Regions from separate parts of the Paenibacillus sp. 79R4 genome, predicted to be linked through region 3. Evidence: predicted binding sites of a transcription regulator. Region 3 holds the regulator's gene; each other region holds the start of a gene.

Region 1 (4,291 bases), on a different contig from region 3:
TGCAGCCCTCGATATTGATCAGCGAGGCCGAGCCGCAGGATGGGCACAGGTCGCGCGAGGCGGCTGGCGCATTATACCGTTGGTCGTTATCGTGATTATGGTCCTGGGTCTGCTCGTCATGCTGATGAGCTAACGTAGCAGCAACCGGAGCCGGATCATGGTCTCCGCCGAAATGGTCGCTTTGCACATGAATTTCCAACGCCTTGGCAACGGCGTCAGCAATGGATTCAACGCGATTCGGACCGAAACCGATCGCACCGGAGCCGCCGATTCCCTTCAGATGCTTGATCAGCAATTCTACCTTCTCCCCATGATCCCCATAACGGAGGAACAAGGAGCAGACACGGCCCAGCGCTTCGGCCATCGCGAATACGTCAGAACCCGCCTTGCCGACATTCAGGAAGATCTCGCCCGGAATTCCGTTCAGATCGTTAATCGTAATGTAGGCCATGCCAAACGGCGTGTTGATCTTGTACGTAGCACCGCGAAGCACTTGGGGACGTTTCTTATATTGCTTATCCTCCACCGCTTTCTTACCAACAGCGATACTAGGATTGTTGTCCTCTGCCGATCCGCCAGTCGATGCAGCTTCACTCACAGCAGTGGCCTTGGCCTCCTTGTCTTCCTTCTTCTCGGTCTGCAGAACTTGCACATCACGGCTGCCATCGCGGTAGATCGTAACCCCTTTGCACCCGAGATCGAAGGCAAGCTCATACAAACGCTTCGTATCTTCAACTGTGAAATCGGACGGGCAGTTCGCCGTCTTGGAGATCGAGCTGTCTACCCAGCGTTGGATCGCCGCTTGCACGCGGATGTGATCCTCTGCAGACAAGCTCATCGCCGTCACGTAATAATCGGGCAGTTCTTCACCCGGATGCGCATCCATCCATTCCTGAGCGATTGGCACAAATTGCTCGTCGAAGCCAAGCCGGCTTTGACGATAATATTTGAAAGCAAAATAAGGTTCAATGCCTGTCGATGTACCCACCATCGTACCTGTACTTCCGGTCGGAGCCTGTGTAATCAGGGTTACATTGCGAACCCCTTGCTCACGAATCGCCTCTTCCACCTCCGGATATACCTCCGTCATCACCTTCATAAAGCCGCTTTGCAAATATTTGTCCGCTTCAAATGCAGGGAAAGATCCTTTCTCAGCAGCAATCTCGGCAGATGCAAGATAGGCTTCCTTGGCGATAAAACCGTACAATTTATCAAGGAATTCCAGCGATTCCGGACTGCCGTAACGGATACGAAGCTTGATCATAAGCTCGGCCAGTCCCATCGTTCCCAAACCTACGCGGCGTTCCTTCTTCTGATTCTGCTCATTTTCTTCAAAGTGATAGGGCGTCCTGGTGATCACATTATCCAGAAAACGCACAGAATAACGCGTCGTAACCGCCAGTTCGTCCCAATCCACTTCATGGTTCTCTCCATCATAAAACTTGGACAAATTAATCGCCGACAGATTGCATACGCCCCAGCCAGGCAAACCTTGCTCTCCGCACGGGTTCGTGCAGATGATCGGGTTAAAATACCAGCTGTTCGACATTTGATTGTAGTATTCCATGAATACAACCCCAGGCTCAGCCGATTTCCAAGCCGATTCGATGATCGTATGCCAAATTTTCCGAGCCTTCACTGTCCGGTAATGGACAACTTTACGTCCGGCAGCTTTCCATTTATCAAGATCGCCATCCCAGACTTCAGTGTAATCGTCATCAGTGGTGTCCGGGAAGACCAATTCCCAATCCAAATCCTCTTTGACAGCCTTCATAAAGGCGTTGCTTACGCATACCGACAGGTTCGCGTTCGTGACTTGTCCCATTGTCTGCTTAACCGTAATGAAATCAAGCACATCCGGATGCCAGTCGTTGATCATAAGCATCAAAGCGCCGCGACGGCTGCCCCCTTGCTCGATCAGTCCTGTCGTATAGCTGAACAATCCGCCCCAGGATACCGCACCGCTCGATGAACCGTTAACGCCTTTAACCACCGCACGACGCGGACGAAGCGAACTGAGATTGATTCCGACACCGCCGCCGCGGGCCATAATCTCCGTCATTTCACTCAAAGTCTCCATAATACCGCCACGGCTATCCTTCGGAGAAGGAATGACGTAGCAGTTGAACAAGGTGAGCTCATCGCTGGCTCCTGCCCCTGCGGCAATCCGCCCGCCTGGAACAAGCTTCCAATCTTCCAATATACCACGAAATTTATCTGACCACTCCGCTTGCTTCTCTGGCGTTTCCTCCACCGAAGCCATCGCATGAGCCAATCGATCCCACATTTCTTCCGGTGTCTTCTCAATATTCAACGTCAGCTTCTCGACATCTGCTTCTACCAGCGCACCGCTGCGTGTCTTGACAGTAACCGACTGGCCGTCGCGAGCGATCACTTCGCCAACTTCCTTCGTCGGGAATTTAGGGTCATCCTTGGTCAGGACAAGAACAACGTCTCCAACCTTGGCATGGCTCGGATCAGGATTCTTCCAAGCGTACCTATCCAAGAAGATTTTCTCGCTTAGCCCTTCCAGGCGCTGATTTTGCTTCGTTTTCAAAGAAAACACCCTCCTAATTTATCAAAACTGTTCTGCACCTTTCAGCCGATTCTTGTCCGATTCCATCGGAATCATAAATAATAACAACTGATATAGTGTTAGCAAATTTCAACAAAAACACAAAAAAACAAGCTCAAAAAAGTAATACCGCTTAGCGGAGCTGCCGCTGACAGGAATATAACCGGAATCAAGCAGTAATTACGAGATTGAACCCTTCAAACATGGTTCCTGTTATGCATTTGCACACCTGGAATTGTTACAATAATATGTACAAATCTCAATATGTAGTGTGCTTAGTCCATTATACTACACTACATATGGTTGTCACAACGATCATTAGTTTAATTCAGACTATTATAGCTCCCCCTTCCTGTCCAAACTTCTAAATGCTCCAAATTGCTATCTATTTGGGCCCAAGTTATATCCTTTTTGTTTTTCGTCCATACTACCTACAGCAACTAGACAACGAGTCGTTAGACAAAAGGGAGGTTATATTATCAATGAACCCTCATCCCCCAAATCCGGACATGAAGCCTATGTTAGCCGGTGTTCCCATCGAATTTGAACGGAATTGGTATGAAGATCTTGATATGAGATTGAAAAAAGGCGGCCCCTGGGATGATTGGAGATTGTTCAATCTGGGTACCCAGGCCGAAGCTTCCCTGCTCGTTACCAGTTTTGAAGAGATGTTATGCCTCGGCCATCTTCAGCAATTTGACCCGCTGCCCCATCAGATTGATACGGCACAGAAGGTGATGTTCGAGATGCGCGGCAGAGCTATTCTTGCCGATGAGGTTGGGCTGGGCAAGACGATCGAAGCTGGACTGATTCTGAAAGAATATATCATTCGCGGACTTGTCAAGAAGGTTCTCATTCTCGTTCCAGCCTCGCTGGTTCTGCAATGGGTGAGAGAATTAAATCAGAAGTTCGGTATCTCTGCGGTAGCCCAGAAGAAAGAGCATTCCTGGCATAACGATATCGTCGTGGCTTCGATGGATACGGCCAAGCGCGACCCTCACAAGAAAATTCTGACTGATTATGAGTATGATATGGTCATTGTCGATGAAGCGCATAAACTAAAAAACAAAAAATCAACCAACTATCAGTTCATGCTGCAATTGCGCAAAAAATACTGCCTGCTCCTGACCGCAACCCCGATCCAGAACGACTTGAGCGAACTGTTCAACCTGATTACCTTGCTTAAGCCAGGTCAGCTTGGGGGGCAAAGCGATTTTGCGGCTAATTTTGTTCTCGACAAACGCATTGCCAAGAACGAGCAAGCCCTCAAGGGCGAGCTGTCAAAAGTATTGATCCGAAATCGTCGCGGTGAAGGCCAATTGGACTTCAAGAAGAGAATCGTGCGCAATGTGCATGTTGAGCTCTCTCCCGAGGAGAAGAACCTCTACAATGGCGTAACTTCCTTTATCAAGAACCAATATCGGGCAGCAGGCGGTGATATGGGCAGTATGTTCTCTCTGGTTACTCTGCAGAGGGAAGTATGCAGCAGCCGCGATGCCGTCTTCGTCACGCTGGTCAATCTGTCCAAGAAGCTGGCCCCGGATTCTCCACTGCGTGACGTTATCTGGGATCTGGTCGGAATTATTAAGACAATTCAAGCGAACAGCAAAGCGGAGAAGACGATGGAACTGATCCGTGAGATGAATGAGAAAGTGATCGTATTTACGGAATATCGGGCGACCCAGGAATATTTATTGAAATATTTCAGCGAGCGCA
Region 2 (4,291 bases), on a different contig from region 3:
CAGGCATCACACTGGATGTCGCATTCTGAATATAGGAAATACTTGCGGTTGGCGCGATGGCTAACCTGTAGGCGTGATACAACCCGTTCATCATCACTGATTGCTGCAGCTCAGCCCAATCCTCCGGAGAAGGAATATACATGCCTTCGAATAGTCCAGCCACCTTATCCGTGCGTGGACGGTAATCCGTATCCACATAACGGCTGAAATATTCGCCTGTCGCATATTCGGACTGCTCGAAGCCGGCGAAAACCTCGCCCGTCTGAACAGCAATTTCCATACTTTTTTCCAGAGAATAATAATTCATCATCGCGAAGAACGTACGGGCAAAGTCCCTCGCCTCTTCGCTCTCATATGCGATCTTGTTCTTGGCCAGGAAGCCGTGCAGATTCATGACCCCAAGGCCGACGGAATGCATCTCCCGGTTCGCCTTGGCAACGCCTGGAGCGTTCGCAATGCTCGTCATGTCACTTACAGCTGTCAATGCGACCATGCCTTCATGTACGGATTCACGGACCTTCTTCCGCTCCATCACGTTCACGATGTTCAGCGAGGCCAGATTACAGCTGATATCGCGGCGAATCATATCCTCGTGACCGTAATCCTTAATCTCCGATGTCTCCTGCAGCTGGAAAATTTCCGTACACAGGTTGGACATTTTGACCTGTCCGATATTTTTCAAGGCATGCTGGTTGTTCGCGTTGCTCTTGTTCATGATATATGGATAGCCGGATTCCAGCTGAACCATAGCGATCTTCGTCAGCATGTCCCGTGCGCTCATTAATTTCTTCTTCTTCACCCGGTCGTCCGCCAGCAGCTTGTCATACATCACGTCCAGATCCATATCATCCAGATGTATTCCGTAAGCTTGGTATACACTATATGGGCCAAACACATGAAGCGGTTCGTTAGCTTTGGCCAGTTCATAGAAGCGGTTCGGCACAATCAAACCGATCGACAGGGTTTTCAGGCGAATCCGCTCATCGGCGTTAATCTTCTTGCTATCCAGAAACTCAGCGATATCCCAGCCGAAAATATTGTAATACCCTGCGCCCGAGCCTTTGCGCTGTCCCATCTGGTCCGCATAGGAGAAGGCGTCCTCCATCAGCTTCAGCACCGGCATTATGCCTTTGGCCGCGCCTTCCACGCCTTTGATCGCTTCGCCGCGTCCGCGCAGCTTCGACAAGTTGACCGCAACTCCCCCGCCGATCTTGGACAGCTGCATACACGTATTTAATACGTAGTTGATAGAGTTCAGAGAATCATCCATTTCCAGCAGGAAGCAGGAGACCATCTCGCCGCGCCGGCTCTTGCCCGCGTTCAGAAAGGTCGGGGTAGCTGGCTGCAGCCGCTGCTCCATCATCGATCGTGCCAGCGTGCCGGCCGTATCTGCATTTCCTCGGCCAAGATATAGCGCTACGATAGCCACCCGATCGGGATAATGCTCCAAATACTTGGACTTGTCGTTCGTCTTCAACGCATAGTCCGTATAAAATTTCGATGCCGCCATGTAGGACGGGAATTCAAATTGATAGCTATGGGTAATCGCAAATACTTGATCTATTTCATCAGCCGTATACCGGTCGTACACATTTTCATAGTAGTCATGATCGATCATATACCGTACTTTATCGGCCGTAGTCGGGAAGATCATCGTTCTACCCGCTACTTCCTTCATAAACTCAGCGACAGCTTCCCGGTCCTTCTCCAGCTGGAAGAACCCGTTCTCATCACGCTGCATCAATTGATTGTTCAGTTCAATATGCCGCAACCCGGCTCACCTCCTGCTTAAAAATCTCCGCATCCTTTTTCGTCCCGGATAGCTCAAACTTAGCCACAACCGGCACCTGGTAGCGCTCGGAGATCAAGTCCGCACTTTTCGCAAATCTCTCGCCCCAATTGCGGTTACCACTGGCCGCCACACCGAGCATCCGGCCATGATTATGTTCCAAAAACGCCGAGACTCTTGATGGTATCTGACCGAACCCGGTCGTATATGTAATCAGCACAAACGGCTCCTCCAGCGTCATGCCCTCGTCAATTTGCACGGCAGGCAAGTCGAGCTTCTGAATGAACCGTTTTACATTCCCTGTCTTGGAATCATACGCAATTAACATCGATACTCCCTCACTTTTCCCCTTACAATCTATCTCTTACCTGTATTTCTAATATAAAGGTTAAAAACCTATAAACAAACAACATCTTGTTGTGCTAAATCAATTTACCACCTATATATAGTATTGTCAATCCGTACAAACGTCCCAAATCGCTTGGATAATGTAATAGATTCTCAGAAAAAACGCTTTAATCCGGCCTGTAGACAGCCCCTCGTCAGATCCCTTTTTAAATAAATAATTTTTAAGAATTTTTGAACTTGTAAAACCGATCTGATCTTCACCCGGACTTGGATGGCAAGGACTGCTATGTCAACGTGACGAGAAAAGCACGAAGCGCATCCAGTCGGCGTGATTGAGCCGTCCCATCGGCGTGATTGAAGTCTAGAAATCCCGTTCGCCCTGCTAGAGTGCTTTTTATATCCTTTTTGTCAGCTTGTAGAACTGCCCTGCTTATATCCGATTAAGCTCGTAAGCTTTTGCCGGATGAAATGGCTTGACAAACATTATGTTTAGAAACTAAACTATACCCATGAAAAAAAATCTAACCCCACTAACCGGGCAGGAACAACAAGGTAGCCGTAATCTTGGCAGACTCATTATGCAGCTGCGCCGCCTGGAGCGTCAGCCTCACACGTTTGGCTCAGCCGGGCCGCTGACGCCAAGTGAAATCCATACTATAACGGCAATCGGCCCCGAGGGCAATGTGCTGATGAGTGAACTTGCCAGTCGTCTGGGCATCACCAAGGGTGCGGTCACCCAGCTTATTGCCCGGCTGGAGGCCAAAGAGCTGGTTGTCCGTTCGCCGCATCCGCATGATGCCAGGGGGATCGTCCTTTCCCTTACAGCTTTGGGACAAGAAGCCAATGCGGCCCACGATAGGGTGCATCTGGGTTTTTACAACCAGCTACGCACCCAAGTAAGCGCCCAGGAAATAGAGATATTTGAAAAATGCATCGACAAACTCAACGATTTTTTGCAGCAAAATCATTAATTTTTTTTGCTTATTTGGTTTAGTTTCTAAACTAAATAACAACGATACAAACGAAATTCTATACAAGCAGGAGGAACTCATGAATCGTTTTCTTATGATGACAGCTTTATGTCTAGGTGCTTTTGTTTCCCATTTTACAGCCGGTGTCATGAATGTATCGCTACCGCAATTCGCCGACCTGTTTCATAGCGAGCTTGGCGTTGTTCAATGGATCACCACCGGTTATTTGCTCGTAATCGCCTCCCTCCTTCCATTGATGGGCAAGCTGGGGGACCGCTACAGCCATCGAACAATTCATAATACCGGGTATGTTATTTTCGCACTGAGCTCTATTTTGATCGCTTTCTCCCCCAATATCGCAATTATGCTGATTCTGCGGGCAGTACAGGCAGTCGGAGCATCGATGTTCCAGGCGACCAATATCGCGATCATTGCTCTCTATTTGCCCAAAGAACAACGGGGACGCGCCCTCGGTATCGTCAGCACGGCCGTTGCTTTGGGCGCCATGAGCGGCCCCATCGCCGGCGGATTTATTGCTGAATGGCTGAATTGGCAATGGCTTTTCCTGGTCCATGTTCCCGTATCCTTGATGGCTACTCTGCTCGCTATTCGCTATATTCCCGCCGGCAAGAAGAATAGTATGGCAGGACGGGAATCAGCCACCGGAAAAGTCCCGCTTGACCGCCTTGGCGCAATCCTGTTCATCATTTCAATCGCCTCTATGATTTACGCCATCTCAGCCGCTCAGCCGGTGGCGTTCATCATAGCCATCACAGGATTTACAGCTTTTCTACTGTGGGAGCTGCGCCATTCGTCACCGTTTCTGCCGATCCGGCTGTTCCGCACTTTCCCGCTCTCCGGGGGATTGATAATCAGCACGATGTCGTTCATGATGGCAAACACCGTTCTCGTTGCCCTGCCCTTTTACTTAACAGGCAAGGCCGGATTTTCACCTTCGATTTCCGGTTATATCATGGCCATCTATCCGATCCTGCTCGGGGTTGCTGGCCCCGTTGCCGGGGGTTGGTCCGACCGTTATGGGTCCAGGCGGCTTATGCTGCTCGGCATGCTTGGCATGGGCCTTGCTCTTATCGTGCTGGCCCTGGTCCCGGACCAGACGGAGGCCAACGTCCTTATGCTGCTTGGTTCGCTGAGCCTGCTCGGCATCGGGATGGGGTTATTG
Region 3 (4,291 bases):
CGACTCAGCGTATCAAACATACGGGTTAGTTGAGCTGGGGTAGTTGGGGTAGTTGGGGTAGTTGGGGTAGTTGGGGTAGTTGACCGTTGAAGTCATTGATGCGCCAGACTCTAACGGAAATTGAATCCGCTATTTTGGCAAATTCGACGATTCTGCAATTGTAACGGAAATCTGATCCTCTATTTGGGGAACGTCTACCCTTATTCTGCTGAAAAACTTCAATTAAGGGACTCCATTTCCGTTAGAATTCAAAAACGGCTCTTTTAGACCAAATAGCGGCACTGGTTTCCGTTAGATCTTTCTGCATCGATTAGTGGACCAAAACCCGCTCGCCTTCACCAGCGGCTCAGCGTTATCGAACATACGGGTTAGTCTAGCTGGTGTAGTTAGTAGCGGCGGATTGTTGGGGCTATTGGGGCTATTGGGGCTATTGGGGCTATTGGGGCTATTGGGGCTGTTGGTTGCTTGTCGGTCGCTTGTTGGTTGCTGGCGGTGTCGTTAGTCATGTTGCTAGTGCTATTGGTGCTTCTGTGATTTAGTGCTTCTGTGTTCTTCTTGGAGCTATTAGTGGCATTGTGTGGCGTTAGTGACTTGGGAGCCATTGGCTGTTGGTGCTGTTGATGTTGTTATGCTCTTGGGGCTTGTGTGCTCCAGGTGCTTCTGTGCTCCTAGGGCTTCTATGCTCTTAGTGCATCTGTGTTCTTAGTGCATCTGTGTTCTTAGTGCTTCTATGCTCTTAGTGCTTCTGTGCTCCTTGGTGCTTCTGTGCTCTTAGTGCATCTGTGTTCTTAGTGCTTCTGTGTTCTTAGTGCATCTGTGTTCTTAGTGCTTCTGTGTTCTTAGTGCTTCTGTGTTCTTAGTGCTTCTGTGTTCTTAGTGCTTCTGTGTTCTTAGTGCATCTGTGTTCTTACTGCTTCTGTGCTCTTAGTGCTTCTGTGCTCCTTAGTGCTTCTATGCTCTTGGTGCTTCTGTGCTCCTAGTGCTTCTATGCTCTTAGTGCTTCTGTGTTCTTAGTGCCTCTGTGTTCTTAGTGCTTCTGTGTTCTTAGTGCATCTGTGTTCTTAGTGCATCTGTGTTCTTACTGCTTCTGTGTTCTTAGTGCTTCTGTGTTCTTAGTGCATCTGTGTTCTTAGTGCTTCTATGCTCTTAGTGCTTCTGTGTTCTTACTGCTTCTGTGTTCTTAGTGCTTCTATGCTATTAGTGGCATTGTGTAGCGTTAGTGGCATTGTTTGGTGTTAGTGACTTGGGGCTTATTGGTTGTTAGTTTTTTTGTGCCCTTGGGGCTCTAGGGCCGTTAGTGCGTTAGTGCTGTTGGTATCGTTGTGGCGTAGCGTTGTGTTATTAGTATTGTTGGTGCGATTAGAGTCGTCATATCTTGGTGTGGTCGCTTGGTATCGTCGGTGGTGTGTATCTCATTGATGCACCAGCTCTAACGGAAATTAGTTCCGCTATTTTGGCGAATTCAACGATTCTGTAATTGTAACGGAAATCTGATCCCCTATTTGGGTATAGTCTACCCTTATTCTGCTGAAAAACTTCAAATAAGGGACTCCATTTCCGTTAGAATTCAAAAACGGCCCTTTCAGACCAAATAGCGGCACTGATTTCCGTTAGCCTCTTGACTCAAATCCACAAAGAAAGAGTGCTGCCTGAACTTAAAGGCTGCACTCTTTTACATCTAAAATGTAGCCGGCCGCCAGCACGAACCGATGTACGAGCAATGTACGAACCGGCAATATGAGCTGAAACGAACCAGCCTGCGATGCCACTCCCGCCAGAGGGCACCCCGTTGCGCTTACTCCTCGCTCGCAGGCTTGGAGAGCAAGCTGTTCAATTCTTTCATGAACATGTTAATGTCCTTGAATTGACGATATACCGAGGCGAATCGGACATAAGCCACCTCATCAACCGGATATAGCTGTTCCATGACCAGTTCGCCGATTTCACGGCTCTCCACTTCCGCGTTCGCAGAGTGGCGCATCTGACGCTCTACCGCGGATACGACTGACTCCAATTGCTCGACAGATACCGGCCTTTTCTCACAAGCACGCATCAGTCCTCTTAGCAGCTTCTCGCGATTGAATTCCTCGCGGCTGCCATCTTTCTTAATGACGATGAGCGGCATCTCCTCCACCATCTCAAATGTAGTAAAACGTCGGCTGCATTTCTCACATTCACGACGGCGGCGGATCGAGCGATTCTCGTTAGCTGGCCTCGAATCAAGCACCTTCGTCCCCATATAGTCACAATACGGACATCTCACGCAAAAATGTCTCCCTTCTGCTTCTGTTAACTGTTATTCCTGCAAGTAAGACTGACAAAAAAGACTGCCAATAAATAACTAAAAAAATCTGTAATGAAGTTTCAAATACCGGAGCATAATACTGTTACCAACCGCAAGGAGGTGAACAACAATGGCGCAAAATTCTTCTAACAACCTGGTAGTAAAACAAGCTACTGGCGCACTCGAGCAAATGAAATATGAAGTTGCTCAAGAGCTTGGCATTAATTTTCCACAAGATGGATACGCTGGTAACCTGACTTCTTACGAAAACGGTTCGATCGGTGGTTACATTACTAAACGTCTGGTAACTATCGCCGAACAACAATTGGCAGGCCAATTCAAATAAGTAAGCTCTCAGGAAAGCATTGAAAGGCTCTAAAGCCTTTTAGTGCTTTCCTTATATCTATTGTAACCGAGGCTTTCCTTAAAAATCATCATATATCTCGGAATATTGTTTGTAGTAATGAGTCACCCGCTGTACATAATGCCTGGTCTCTCCAAACGGGATATCCTTCACCGACTCTAATTGACCGTCCCATCTTCCACTCTTGATCCAATTTTTTACATTGGTCGGTCCCGCGTTATAGGCCGCAATCATAGCGATTGGATTTCCATCAAATTGCTCCGACAACGACTTCAAATACCACGTTCCGATCTGAATATTCGCATCAATCTCGTTCTTGACTTTATCAAGAGGCACCTTGTCATACTTCGCTTTTAAAATAACCCACTCCGCCGTATCCGGCATAATTTGCATAATTCCGAGGGCACCCTTCTTTGATTCAGCACCCGCTTTAAAATTCGTCTCCACTCGAATAATCGCAGCCACAATCAAGGGATCCAGACCATTCTCCCGCGCATGCTGCTTAATTTCTTCTTTATAATAGATCGGATAGAACATAGACAACCATGCAGAATTAAAAAACAGAATGACAACAAAACCAAGAAACAGCAAAAGCAGCACTCTCTTCTTCCGCAGCAGCCTCATATAGAAACCTTTTCCCGCCAAAATGTCTCGATTTGACGCTTCGTCTCATCCAATCCGTAACTATTGTTGATCAGGACATCGGCTTTGCTCTTCTTCCATTCTATATCCATCTGTGCTGCCAGCCTTGAACTCGCCTGTTCCATAGTCAGATTATCGCGTTCCATCAATCGTTCCAGCTGGACTTCCTTTGGAACATATACGACCATAATCTGCTCGTAAAGCCCTTCCTGTCCGGACTCATATAGGAGAGGAATATCACAAACGACCAGACGATGAGGATCAGCCGCTTCCAGCGCTTTCATTCTCGCCGCCATCTCGTTGCGGATGGCCGGATGAGTTAATTCATTCAGCACTTTACGCTGCTCCGGGTTCGAGAATACAACTGCCCCAAGCCGCTTGCGGTTCAAAGTTCCGTCCAGATTCAAAATATCCTCTCCAAAATGCTCTGCGACTTTAGCCAGAACCGGATGCCCCGGCTCCATGATTTCTCTGGCGATGACATCGGCATCAATCAGCGCTGCTCCTAACGACACAAGCATGCGAGAGACCGTGCTCTTTCCGGTTGCTATCCCACCGGTTAGTCCAATATTCATCCTCTCACCTCGCCGTCGACTTTAAAATTCGAAGAAGCTGTGGAATGTTTGAGTTTAGTCTTTTTAACGCTTGTCCGCTTCAAAGGCTGACACTTCGGGCAATAATGCGTTCCGCGGCCTCCAACGACCATCTTTTCGACAGGGTGACCACAAACTACGCATGACTCATCCTTCCGTCCATAAATACGCAGCGATTGCTGGAACATTCCCATCTCTCCCTGTCCGTTCACATAGGACTTTATGGAGGACCCGCCAGCTTCAACCGCTTCATTTAATGTTTCCAAGATCATAGTATGAAGCTTGCAAAGCAGATCATCACTTAGTTCGCAAGCGGGAGTCTCAGGGTGAATTCCGGCGCGGAACAACGCCTCATCTACATAAATATTGCCAAGCCCGACCACATATTCCTGATTCAATAGCGCCACC

What was found. The regulator NrdR, encoded in region 3, represses ribonucleotide reductase genes. The targets are predictions, from matches to a motif close to AACACNATATATNGTGTT.
Region 1: the regulator NrdR is predicted to act here: its motif matches at 2,832-2,849, upstream of DMN77_RS15755 (adenosylcobalamin-dependent ribonucleoside-diphosphate reductase).
Region 2: the regulator NrdR is predicted to act here: its motif matches at 2,225-2,242, upstream of nrdI (class Ib ribonucleoside-diphosphate reductase assembly flavoprotein NrdI).

Annotation. Positions count from the first base shown of each region.
Region 1 is NZ_QJOT01000010.1:122,934-127,224, forward strand. Features, by position in the region: gene DMN77_RS15755 (adenosylcobalamin-dependent ribonucleoside-diphosphate reductase) at 1-2,557, opposite strand, end outside; gene DMN77_RS15760 (DEAD/DEAH box helicase) at 3,058-4,291, shown strand, end outside.
Region 2 is NZ_QJOT01000010.1:201,115-205,405, forward strand. Features, by position in the region: gene nrdE (class 1b ribonucleoside-diphosphate reductase subunit alpha) at 1-1,771, opposite strand, end outside; gene nrdI (class Ib ribonucleoside-diphosphate reductase assembly flavoprotein NrdI) at 1,758-2,117, opposite strand; gene DMN77_RS16085 (MarR family winged helix-turn-helix transcriptional regulator) at 2,716-3,108, shown strand; gene DMN77_RS16090 (MFS transporter) at 3,188-4,291, shown strand, end outside.
Region 3 is NZ_QJOT01000017.1:27,532-31,822, reverse strand. Features, by position in the region: gene nrdR (transcriptional regulator NrdR) at 1,796-2,263, opposite strand; gene DMN77_RS19785 (alpha/beta-type small acid-soluble spore protein) at 2,415-2,630, shown strand; gene DMN77_RS19780 (lytic transglycosylase domain-containing protein) at 2,709-3,272, opposite strand; gene coaE (dephospho-CoA kinase) at 3,269-3,865, opposite strand; gene mutM (DNA-formamidopyrimidine glycosylase) at 3,862-4,291, opposite strand, start outside.